2 regions of the Embleya sp. NPDC127516 genome follow, and region 1 is predicted to be linked to the other one. Evidence: riboswitches for the same ligand, from Rfam matches in the RefSeq annotation. Region 1 holds a riboswitch; the other holds the start of a gene.
The links. Region 1 has a riboswitch for cobalamin ahead of ACIRL2_RS09950 (prenyltransferase/squalene oxidase repeat-containing protein). Riboswitches for the same ligand answer to the same signal wherever they lie in the genome.

Region 1 (5,761 bases):
GTGAGCAGTCGGATGGCCCGAGGCAGGTGCCGGTTGCGGCCGTACCCGCGCGAGTCCATCGCGGCGGCCAGCGCGAGCGATCGGTCCAGCGCGTCCTGGAGCACCGGGATCGCGATCGAGCGCAGCGCCCGCATGCCCTTCTGCGCGCCGCCGCGCAGCCGGCGGGCCCGGCGTACCCGATGCACGCTCTCGATGAGTTGCGGTGCCACCGACAGCGCGACCACCACGGCCGCGCCCACCTCGTACAGCGCCGCGGGCACCGCCTTGAGCATGCGTTTCGGGCTCGCGAGTGCGTTCGCCGCGCCCAGGCACACGATCATCGTGGCCAGCCGCAGCCCGTCGTAGAACCCGCCCAGCACGTGCTCCAAGCCCACCGGGCCGAACAGGTGGATGCCCGCCGCCCACGCGGGCAACGGGATCTCCGGGAGGTCGACGAGCACATGGCCGCTCGCCGCCCCCGCACCGAAGATGATCCGGAACAACACGCGCATCACGATGATGAACAGGCCCAGGAACAGGTACATGCGAAAGGCCAGAGCCCACGGCGCGTCGCCGCGTCGGTTGGCGACGACGAACCCGGCCACGGCCAGGATCAGCGCCAGCAGCAGCGGATTGGTGGTGCGACTGGCGGCAGTGGCCAGGCCCAGGGCCCACAACCACCACGCGCCGGGATGCACGGTGCGCGGCAAACGCCCGCCGCCGCGCCGGAACGCGGCGGCGATCGGCGTTTGTTTCGGGTGGGGCACGGTCATCCCGATCCGTCCGCGCGTGTTCGCCGGCGCCAGGCGGTGAACCCGGCCGCCGCGCAGATGGCCACGAACAGGGCGATGCCGACGATGGTCATGGTCGGGATTCCGTCCTGCTTCTTCGTCGCCAACTCCTCGCCACCGGTCCACGTCTGACCTTGTGGCGTGACGCCCGAGGGCTGCGCGGACGGTGCGGCGGAACCGGGCTCACTCGCCGCCGCGGTCGGCTCCTCGCTCGTGGGCGCGGCGGGCGGCGGCTCGGATTCCATCGGGTTGCCGGACACGCCGGGCCCCGGGGCGAGCGGATCGCTCCCCGAGGTGCCGGCGCCGGTACCGGTCGTGGTCGAACCGTTGGACGTGGTCCCGGCGGACGTCGAACCGGTCCCGCCGGCACTGGAGTTGCCGCCCGGGGCGGTCGACGTCGTGCGGTTGGCGCCGTTGCCCTGCGGCGGTTGCGGGTTGTCGGTCCGGGGTGGCGGGTCCTGCGTCGCGGGTGCCGCCGGGCGCTTCGGTGCCACCCGGGGTGGCGGGTTGGTGGTCTCGGTCTTGTTCTTGGAGAACGACCAGCCCTCGAAGCTGCCGAGCGGTGGCTTGCGGTTCATCACACCCCACTGGCTGTACGTCCACGAACCGCCGTTGGACGAGTGCCAGTACGACCAGTACGCGGAGGCCGGCGGCGTGTCGATGCACGCCTCGGAGTTCGCGCCGGGCCTGCCCTCGACCCGGCAGATGAACGCCTCGCCCCAGCGGGCCACACCGGCGATCTCGATACCCGCGTTCTTCAGCGCGGCGTGACCGGTGGCCTGGTCACCTCGTGCGCAGCGCACGATGGTCGTGCCGCCCAGTTCCTGGAAGTCGATCACCACCGTCACACCGTTGGCGTCCGGGCAGTAGCCGGGGGTGCCCTTGGAGGTGTCGACCGCGTGCGCGGTCGGCGCGGCCACGGTGACCTGGGCGGTGGCGGGCAGCGCGAGCAGGGCCAGCGCGGTGACCACGCGGGCTGTTCGGCCGCCACTCCCACGGCGCCTCATGTGCGCTTTCCGTTCGTGCGCCGCGCGCCGGCACGCACGGCGAGGCCGGTGCCGACCAGTCCGAGGGAGAGCATGAGCAGTCCGCCGACCTGGGCGCCGGTTTTGGCGAGGCTTCCGCCGCCGCCCTTCGTGGTGCCCCCACCGCCCGAGCTGCTCGTGCCGCCCGACACCGAGCCGCCGGTGCCGGCGGTGGTGGTCGTCGCGGACGCGGTGATCGACGCGCTCGCGGTCTGGGTGAGCGAGGTGGTGGGTGTGCCGGACGTCGACGCGGACGGCGTTTGGGACCCGGTGTGAGTGGCCGAGCCGGTGGGCTTGGGGGTGCCGGAGTCGGTCGGCTTCGGCGAGGTCGAGGCGGTGCCGGTCGGCTCGGTGGGGGCCTTGCCGAGGTCACCCAGCGGGACATCGGCCAGCACGAGCAGGGCCTGCGGGGTCGCGCGGCGCCATTGGTCGCGCTGGAAGTCCGGAATACCCTCGGCCTGGGCCGAGGTGAGGGCCTCCGCGTTGTAGGCGATCGTGCCGATCTCCTTGTCGGCGGCGCCCGCGTTGTCCTTGGTGATCTGGTGCTTGACCACCCACGCGGCGGCCTTGTCCGCCTCGGCCCGGTAGCCGGCCGCGTGCAGGGCCTGGCCGGCCAGGCCGGTGCTGTTGGTGTTCGATGCCGCGGTGGGTCCGGAGCCGCCGAACGAACCGTCCTCGCGCTGCTCGGACTTCAGCCAGTCCACGCCCTTCTTCGCTGCGGCCGCGGCGCCGACCGACTTGCTCTCGGTCGCCGCCGAGAGCAGCGCCTGCACGGCCATGCCGGTCGAGTCCGGGTCCAGCACGGTGGTCGGGGTGTCCTGGCAGGTCGAGCCGGTGCTGCCCAACTGACCCGGATACAGCCGGAATCCGCCGCTGGGGCACTGCTGCTTGATCAGGAAGTCCACCGCGCTCTGCGGCACCCCGCCGCTGCGGGCCAGACCCAGCACGGCCAGCGACTGCCCGAACGCGTTGCTCGAGTCGGGACTGCCGGTGAGCTTGTCCCGGATCCGACCCGCGTCGTCGCCGGCGTCCGCCCCGGCGATCAGGTCCAGCGTCTCGGCGCGCATGTCCAGGCCGCCGAACCTGGTCGGATCGCGGTCGGCGATCACGGCGGCGAAGAGCACCTTCGCGGTGGCACCCGCAATCCGCGAGCCGGGCATGCCCCACTCCTCGGCGCTGTTGTACTTGCGGATGTTGGCGGCCACCGCGTCCGCGGCGGCCTTGACCGCGGCGGGCTGTGAGCGGGTGGCCGACAACGCCATCATCGTGTCGATGGTCAGGCCCCAGTCGGAGCCGGCGAACCCCGGTATGCCGCCGTCGACCAGTTCCCCGGCCTGCCATTTCGCCGCCGCGACGGCGTTGTCGGCGTGCGGGTTCGCGGCGTCTGCCGACGCGGAGAAGACGGGAGAGGCCGCGACCAGGACCGCGCCGCAGACCGCGACGGCGCCGGTGTTCCTCACGGTGAGCCAGGACATCGATGGGACCCTTCCGAGACCAACGCGTCCCGGGAGCCGACCAATGCGGGCATCGGTCGGGCGTCCGGGCCTCAGCGTGTAGTCCACGACAGCTGGAGCCTTCAATTCGTACGCACCCAGGCATTCCGACTCGCGGCGGCCTTTCGGCCGCCGCCTACGGTTGCGGGTCAGTGCCGGACTTCGACCGGCTTCCCCTGGGTTTCGAACTATGAAGTTGAGGGTGCCGACACACGTCGGCGTGTGGAGCATACGGAGCATTCCGGCTGTCGGACAACAGCACGAGCATGCGATCAACGGTGCCGTGCGTCACCAACCGTGAGCCCGCGGTGGACAATCGCACGCCGTTCGGGCACGCATGGCCGCCGCAACAACCCGGACCGCCGGGGCGGGGCGTGCCTTCCCCGCCCCGGTGGTCCCGACTCAGGACGCGGCGTCGGGGAGCGTCACCCGTACCCCGCGCGCCGCCGCCACCAGGTTCTCCAACGAGGCGCGAACCTCGGGCCAGCCGCGGGTCTTGAGGCCGCAGTCGGGGTTGACCCACAGCCGCCCGGCGGGGATCGCGGTCAGCCCCTCGTGCAGCAGAGCGGTCACCTCCTCCGCACTCGGGACGCGCGGGGAGTGGATGTCGTACACACCGGGACCGGCCTCGCGCGGATAGCCGTGGGCGGCGAGCTCCCGGGCGACCTGCATGTGCGAACGGGCGGCCTCCAGGCTGATCACGTCGGCGTCGAGGTCGTCGATCGCCTGCACGATGTCGCCGAACTCGGCGTAGCACATGTGCGTGTGGATCTGGGTGGCCGCGCGCACGCCGGAGGTGGTCAGGCGGAACGACTCGGTGGCCCAGGCCAGGTATTCGGCGCGGTCCGCGGCGCGCAGCGGCAGTGTCTCGCGCAGCGCTGGTTCGTCCACCTGGATGACCGAGGCCCCCGCGGCCTCCAGGTCGCGGACCTCGTCGCGCAGCGCCAGGGCGACCTGCCGGGCGGTGGTTCCGAGCGGCTGGTCGTCGCGCACGAAGGACCACGCGAGCATGGTGACGGGGCCGGTGAGCATGCCCTTGACGGGGCGGTCGGACAACGACTGGGCGAACGAGGTCCAGCGCACGGTCATCGGCTCGGGACGGGAGATGTCGCCGGCCAGGATCGGCGGGCGCACGTACCGGGTGCCGTACGACTGGACCCAGCCGTGCCGGGTGGCCACGTATCCGGTGAGTTGTTCGGCGAAGTACTGCACCATGTCGTTGCGTTCGGCCTCGCCGTGCACCAGGACGTCGATTCCGGCCTTCTCCTGGAAGGAGATCACGTCGCGGATCTCGGACTCGATGCGTTCCTCGTAGCCCGCCTCGTCGATGCGTCCGGCGCGCAGGTCGGCGCGGGCGGTGCGCAGTTCGCCGGTCTGCGGGAAGGAGCCGATCGTGGTCGTCGGCAGCAACGGGAGTCCCAGGTGGGCGCGTTGGGCCGCGGCGCGCTCGGCGTAGGGCAGGCTGCGCCGGCCGTCCGCGTCGGTGACCGCGGCGGCGCGGGCACGTACGGCGGGGTCGCGGGTCAGGGCGGAGGTCTTGCGCGCGGCCAGGTCGGCCCGGTTGGCGGCGAGATGGGTCGCGATGGTGTCCGTGCCCTGGCCCAGGCCGCGGGCCAACGTGACGATCTCCTCGGTCTTTTGCCGGGCGAAGGCGAGCCATCGGGAGACCTGCGGGTCGATGTCGCGCTCGTCGCCGGCGTCCAGGGGCACGTGCAACAGGGAGCAGGACGCGGACACGTCGACGCGCTCGGCCAGGCCCAGCAGGGTACCCAGGGTGGCCAGCGACCTGCCGAGGTCGTTGATCCACACGTTGCGCCCGTCGACGACGCCGGCGACCAGGCGCTTGCCGGGCAGTCCGCCGACGGCGGCCAGGGCGTCCAGGTTGGCGAACGCGGCTCCGGTGAAGTCGAGGGCGAGCCCCTCGATCGGCGCCTTGGCCAGGATCGGCAACGCCTCGCCGAGGCGGTCGAAGTACGAGGCGACCAGCAGCCTGGGCCGGTCGGTGAGCGCGCCGAGGTCGCGGTAGGCGCGTGCGATGGCGTTGAGTTCGGCGAAGCTGCGGTCCTGGACCAGCGCGGGTTCGTCCAGTTGCACCCACTCGGCGCCGGCCGCGCGCAGGTCGGCGAGCACCTCGGCGTACACCGGCAGCAGTCGATCCAACAGGGTCAGCGGCTGGAAGTCGGCCGCGACGCCGGGCGCGGGCTTGGCGAGCAGGAGGTAGGTGATCGGGCCGACCAGTACGGGGCGGGCGGTCAGGCCCTGTGCGATGGCCTCCTCGAACTCGGCGACCTGCTTGGCGGAGTTCGCGGAGAACACGGTGTCGGGGCCGAGTTCGGGGACCAGGTAGTGGTAGTTCGTGTCGAACCACTTGGTCATCTCCAGCGGCGCCACCTCCTGGGTGCCGCGCGCCATCGCGAAGTAGCCGTCCAGGGCGTCGGCTTCGACGGCCGCACGGTGGCGGGGCGGGATCGCG
Region 2 (5,761 bases), on a different contig from region 1:
GCCGACGGGCAGCCGGTCCGGCAGGTGCGTTCGGGTTCCTCGGGGGACGCGGATCCGGGAAGGGAAGGGCGCCGCCCGGACCCGCGGTATGCGGGCGCGCGTCGATCGGTCCGGGCCGCGGCGGCCCGTGCGTCACAGACCGGCGGGGACCTTGTCGAGAAAGCCGTGTACGGCCTTGATCCGGCCCGTCGCATCCAGGACCGCGACGTCGAACCCGACGACCGGCGCCTCTGCGCCCTCGGGGCCGAGGTGCCACTGGAACCGGACGACGTCGTGGTGCCCGTCCACCGGGCCGCCGAGGGTGAACACCAGTCCGGCGAATTGGCCCTGGACCACGCCGATGAGGCCGGTGATCCCGTCGTGCCCGACCACGGCACCCAGCGGGTCGGTATACGTGGCGTCCTCGGTGAACGCGGACGCCACCAGCGCGCGGCGCTTGTCCGCGTCCGGCTCGTTCCAGCCGGCCAGGTAGTTCTCGACGGTGGCGGTGTAGTCGATGGCGGCGCTCATGGCGTCCGTCCTTTCCGGGTCGCTCCGCCGGGCGTGCCCGACGGGTTCCAGTGCTTTGTCCTGCGCGGTTCCAGTCCTGCTTTCCGCAGGTCAAGACGTTACGGACGATCGAGCGCCTCGGAATCAGTCACGCATCAGTACTTGCATCGGTATGCGACACCCCATGGGGCGGCGGTCCGTGCGGACAGGTCTGCCGGAAACCATCGGCACCGCATGTCGTCCGCGCCCGGTGACCCCCATACTCTCGTCGTGCGCATACTTGTTCGGGTGATTTTGCCGCTATCCCTCGCGGCCTCCTTCGCGGTCCCGTTTCTGCTGGTCCGAGGTCCCTCGGGGATCGTCGCGGGGCTGCTCTTGGGCTACCTGGCCTTCCTGGGGCTGGGAATGCACCAACGAGCCGGTGTGGGGTTGCCGCTGTTGCCTTCCAAGGCGGACCGGGTCGCGCTGAAGCGGAACGCGCAGGTGATCCGCGCGCTGCGTCGTGGTGACGTCGAGGGGGCGCACGAGCACAGCAAGGGCTTTCCCGACACGCCTGTGGGTCAGGCGCTCGGGGCCGTGTCCCAGTGCATGGTGCTCTTCGCGCGAGGACACGGCCCGGCGGGGGCGGAGGTCGTGCGCCGGTGGTCGGCGGCGCATCCTCGCGACGACGCGCTCGGCCGCATGATGTCGCACGCGCACACCGACTTCTCCGCGATGCTGCTGGTCCAGGGTTCGGCGGACGCGGCCGCGATGTTGCCCACACTGCGCCCCGCCGTGGCGGGTTCCGGGCGGGCCCATCGCCGCAGGGGCTGCGTGGCCGAGTTCGCCTTGGACCTGTACGAGGGGCGCGTGGAGCGGGCGGCGGCGCGGGCTCGCCGATGGCGTCGGCGCGCCGCACGGCAACGGAGTCGCTGGATGGGCGCCGAGTGCGAATGTCTGCTTGCGATCTGTTCGGCCGCCGCGGGCGACCCGGACGCCGCCCGCGCCGCACTGGCGAACGCGGAGCGTCTGGCGTACGCCCACCCGGCCATCGGACTTGCCCGCGCCCGAGTCGAGGCGTGCGCCGCCGCGGCGGTGCGGCTCGAACCCACCACGGCCGTCACGGAGCCGAAGCACATCCGATAGCCGCGCAGGCGGGCGCAGATCCCCCTCCGGCACGGCAAGGCACCGGCACCACACGTCGAACGTGCGCACGCGTGCACCCGCCGCCCCCGTTCCGGCGGTGACGTCCTCGCGATGCCCGGACCGCCACCTCGTCACGTCGCTCCCGCACGCGATCAAGCTCGATCGGCGCTGGACTTACTAGGACGTCCGACTATATCGTCTTGAACTACAAGGTCCGCGGTGCAGGGAAGTCGGTGTGAATCCGGCACGGTCCCGCCACTGTGACCGGGGAGTGCGCTGCCGAGGCACCACGCCACTGGCGAAAGCCGGGAAGGCGGGCGGCGTGTGTCGATCCGGAAGTCAGGATACCGGCCGCGGGTATATCCGTGTTGTCCACGAGGATGGAGCAAACACGCATGACGCCGGTCTGCGCACTCGCCCCGGACGATCTTGCGAACGTCGAGGTCGTCGGGCTCGCCTGACCACCCTCACGTGCCACCCGACCTCGGCAACTCCGCTCCCCGAAGCGGCGGTTGCCGTGGTCGGGTCATTGCCCCGCCTCCGGATCGCACCTGACGAGAGACAGGTCGTTCATGGTCCGCGAGCTTTCCCACTTCATCGGCGGCAAGCACGTCCAAGGCGCGTCCGGCGCGTTCGGCGACGTGTACGACCCCAACACCGGACGCGTGCAGGCGCGCGTCCCGCTGGCCGACCGCGCCGACACGCTGGCGGCGATCGCCGACGCCGAGCAGGCACAACCGGCGTGGGCCGCCTGGAACCCGCAAAAGCGCGCCCGGGTGCTCTCCCGATTCCTGCAACTGGTCGAGCCCGAACGCGATTCGCTCGCCGAGCTGTTGTCGGCCGAGCACGGCAAGACCATCGCCGACGCCCACGGTGACCTGCAACGCGGCCTGGAGGTTGTGGAGTTCGCCGTCGGCATCCCGCACCTGCTCAAGGGCGAGTTCACCGACAACGCGGGTACCGGCATCGACGTGCACTCGCTGCGCCAGCCGGTCGGTGTGGTCGCCGGCATCACCCCGTTCAACTTCCCGGCGATGATCCCGCTGTGGAAGATCGCCCCGGCCATCGCGTGCGGCAACGCGTTCGTCCTCAAGCCGTCCGAACGCGACCCCTCGGTACCGCTGCGCCTGGCCGAGCTCTTCCTCGAGGCGGGACTGCCGCCGGGTGTGCTGAACGTGGTCAACGGCGGCAAGGAGTCCGTCGACACACTGCTGGAGGACCCGCGCGTCCAGGCGCTGGGCTTTGTCGGCTCGACCGCGATCGCCGAGTACGTGTACACCTCGGCCACCGCGCGCGGCAAGCGCGCCCAGTGCTTCGGCGGCGCCAAGAATCATCTGATCGTGATGCCGGACGCGGACCTCGACCAGGTCGTCGAGGCCCTGATCGGCGCCGGATACGGCTCCGCGGGCGAGCGCTGCATGGCGATCTCCGTCGCGGTTCCGGTCGGCGCGGAGACCGCGGACGCGCTGGTGGCCAAGCTCGTCGAGCGCATCGCCACGCTGCGGGTGGGCCCCTCCCACGATCGCGACGCCGACTTCGGCCCGTTGGTGGGTCGGGACGCGCTCGCTCGGGTGCACGACTACCTGGACATCGGCGTGCGCGAGGGCGCGAAGCTGCTCGTCGACGGCCGTGACGTGCGCGTCCCCGGCCACGAGGACGGCTACTTCGTCGGCGCGTCGCTGTTCGATCACGTCACGCCCTCGATGCGGGTGTACCGCGAGGAGATCTTCGGTCCGGTCCTGTCGGTGCTGCGCGCGGCCGACTACGAGGACGCGCTGCGACTGGCGAGCGAGCACGAGTACGGCAACGGCGTGGCGATCTTCACCCGCGACGGCGACACCGCCCGCGACTTCGGTCGCCGAGTGAACACCGGCATGGTCGGCGTCAATGTGCCGATCCCGGTACCGGTGGCCTACCACACGTTCGGCGGGTGGAAGCGGTCCGGATTCGGCGACCTCAACCAGCACGGACCCGACTCGATCCGCTTCTACACCCGGACCAAGACGATCACCTCGCGTTGGTTCTCCGGTGCACGCGAGGCCGCGAGTTTCACCATCCCCACGATGGGCTGACCCGATGAGCACCCTCACCGAGGATCAGCTCGCGATCGTCGAGACGACGCGGGACTTCGCCCGCGAGCACCTCGCCCCGCACGCGATCGAGTGGGACCGCACCAAGCACTTCCCCGTCGATGTCCTGCGCAAGGGCGCCGACCTCGGTCTCGGCGGCATCAACGTCCGTGAGGACGTGGGCGGTTCGGGTCTGAGCCGACTGGACGCCGCACTGATCTACGAGGCGTTGGCCGGCGGTTGCCCGAGCATCGCCGCCTACTACTCCATCCACAACATGGTCGCCTGGATGATCGACCGCCACGGCAACGCCGAGCAGCGCCACAGGTGGCTCCCGGACCTGTGCGCGATGCGCGGTCTGGCCAGCTACTGCCTGACCGAACCGGGCGCGGGGTCCGACGCCGCCGCACTGCGCACGCGCGCGGTGCGCGACGGGGACCACTATGTCCTGCACGGGGTGAAACAGTTCATCTCCGGCGCCGGGTCCTCGGCGGTGTACGCGGTGATGGCGCGGACCGGCGGGGACGGCGCCGACGGGATCTCCGCGTTCGTCGTGGAAGCCGACTCACCCGGGCTGTCCTTCGGCGCGAACGAGCTGAAGATGGGCTGGAACGCCCAGCCCACCCGCCAGGTGGTCCTGGACGGCGTGCGTGTGCCGGTCTCCCACCGGCTGGGCGCCGAGGGCGACGGCTTCCGGATGGCGATGGGCGGCCTCAACGGCGGCCGGATCGGTATCGCCGCCTGCTCGCTGGGCGGCGCGGGGGCGGCCCTCGACGCCGCCGTGGCTCACCTCACCGATCGGGAGGCATTCGGCGCCAAGCTGATCGACGCCCAGGCGTTGCGTTTCGAACTCGCTGACATGGCAACCGAGTTGGAGGCCGCGCGCACGCTGGTCCGGCACGCGGCGTCCTGCCTGGACCAGGGCGATCCTGCCGCGCCGCAACTGTGCGCGATGGCCAAGCGGTTCGCCACCGACACCGCCTTCTCGGTGGCCGACCGCGCGCTGCAACTGCACGGCGGCTACGGCTACCTCGCGGACTACGGCATCGAGAAGATCGTCCGCGACCTGCGGGTGCACCGCATCCTCGAAGGAACCAACGAGATCATGCGCGTGATCGTCGCGCGCGGACTGATCGGAGCGACCCGATGACCTCCACGACGGAGCAGGAGACGGTACTGACCCGCCGTCAGGCGGGCCTGGGCCGGATCGTGCTCAACCGGCCCCGGGCGCTCAACGCCCTCACCCACGCCATGGTTCGCGGGATCGACGCCGCGCTCACCGCGTGGGAGCACGACGAGGACGTGCGACTGGTGGTGATCACCGGCGCGGGCGAGCGTGGGCTGTGCGCGGGTGGCGACATCCGGGCCATCCACGCCGACGCCGTCGGCGGCGGCACCGGCAGTCTGGACTTCTGGCGCGACGAGTACCGGCTCAACGCCCACATCGCCCGCTATCCCAAGACCTATGTCGCGGTCATGGACGGCATCGTGATGGGTGGCGGTGTCGGTGTGTCCGCGCACGGCGGCCTGCGGATCGTCACCGAACGCTCGACGATCGCCATGCCCGAGACCGGCATCGGGTTCGTCCCCGACGTCGGCGGCACCCACCTGCTCGCCCGCGCGCCGGGCGAGTGCGGCACCCATCTGGCGCTCACCGGTTCGGCGATCGGCCCCGGCGACGCGATCGCCTGCGGGCTCGCCGACCACTTCATCCCCTCGCACCGGCTCGACGCGGCCCTGGAGGCGCTGGCCGGCCGCGACAGCGGCGAGGTCGTGGCGCGGTTCGCCGAGCCGGCGCCGGGCGGTGAACTCGTCGAGCGGCGTGGGTGGATCGACGCGTGCTATGCGAGCGACAGCGTCGAGGAGATCCTCGAACGCCTCGAGGCCGATGGGGAGCAGGCCGCGAAGCAGGCCGCCGAGCACATCCGGGCCAAGTCGCCCACCGCGCTCAAGGTCACCCTGGCGAGCCTCCGGCGGGCTCGCGAACTCGCTTCCCTGGAGGCCGTGTTGGATCAGGAGTACCGGGTCTCGACGGTGGCGCTGGGCACGCCCGACCTGGCCGAGGGCATCCGTGCCCA

Region 2: another riboswitch for cobalamin. It lies ahead of ACIRL2_RS36860 (CoA-acylating methylmalonate-semialdehyde dehydrogenase); the one in region 1 lies ahead of ACIRL2_RS09950 (prenyltransferase/squalene oxidase repeat-containing protein).

Annotation. Positions count from the first base shown of each region.
Region 1 is NZ_JBIWJT010000004.1:446,566-452,326, forward strand. Features, by position in the region: gene ACIRL2_RS09940 (CbiQ family ECF transporter T component) at 1-752, opposite strand, end outside; gene ACIRL2_RS09945 (hypothetical protein) at 749-1,777, opposite strand; gene ACIRL2_RS09950 (prenyltransferase/squalene oxidase repeat-containing protein) at 1,774-3,270, opposite strand; cobalamin riboswitch at 3,368-3,509, opposite strand; gene metE (5-methyltetrahydropteroyltriglutamate--homocysteine S-methyltransferase) at 3,691-5,761, opposite strand, start outside.
Region 2 is NZ_JBIWJT010000025.1:129,292-135,052, reverse strand. Features, by position in the region: gene ACIRL2_RS36870 (nuclear transport factor 2 family protein) at 133-510, opposite strand; gene ACIRL2_RS36865 (hypothetical protein) at 778-1,614, shown strand; cobalamin riboswitch at 1,815-1,985, shown strand; gene ACIRL2_RS36860 (CoA-acylating methylmalonate-semialdehyde dehydrogenase) at 2,187-3,686, shown strand; gene ACIRL2_RS36855 (acyl-CoA dehydrogenase family protein) at 3,691-4,833, shown strand; gene ACIRL2_RS36850 (enoyl-CoA hydratase/isomerase family protein) at 4,830-5,761, shown strand, end outside.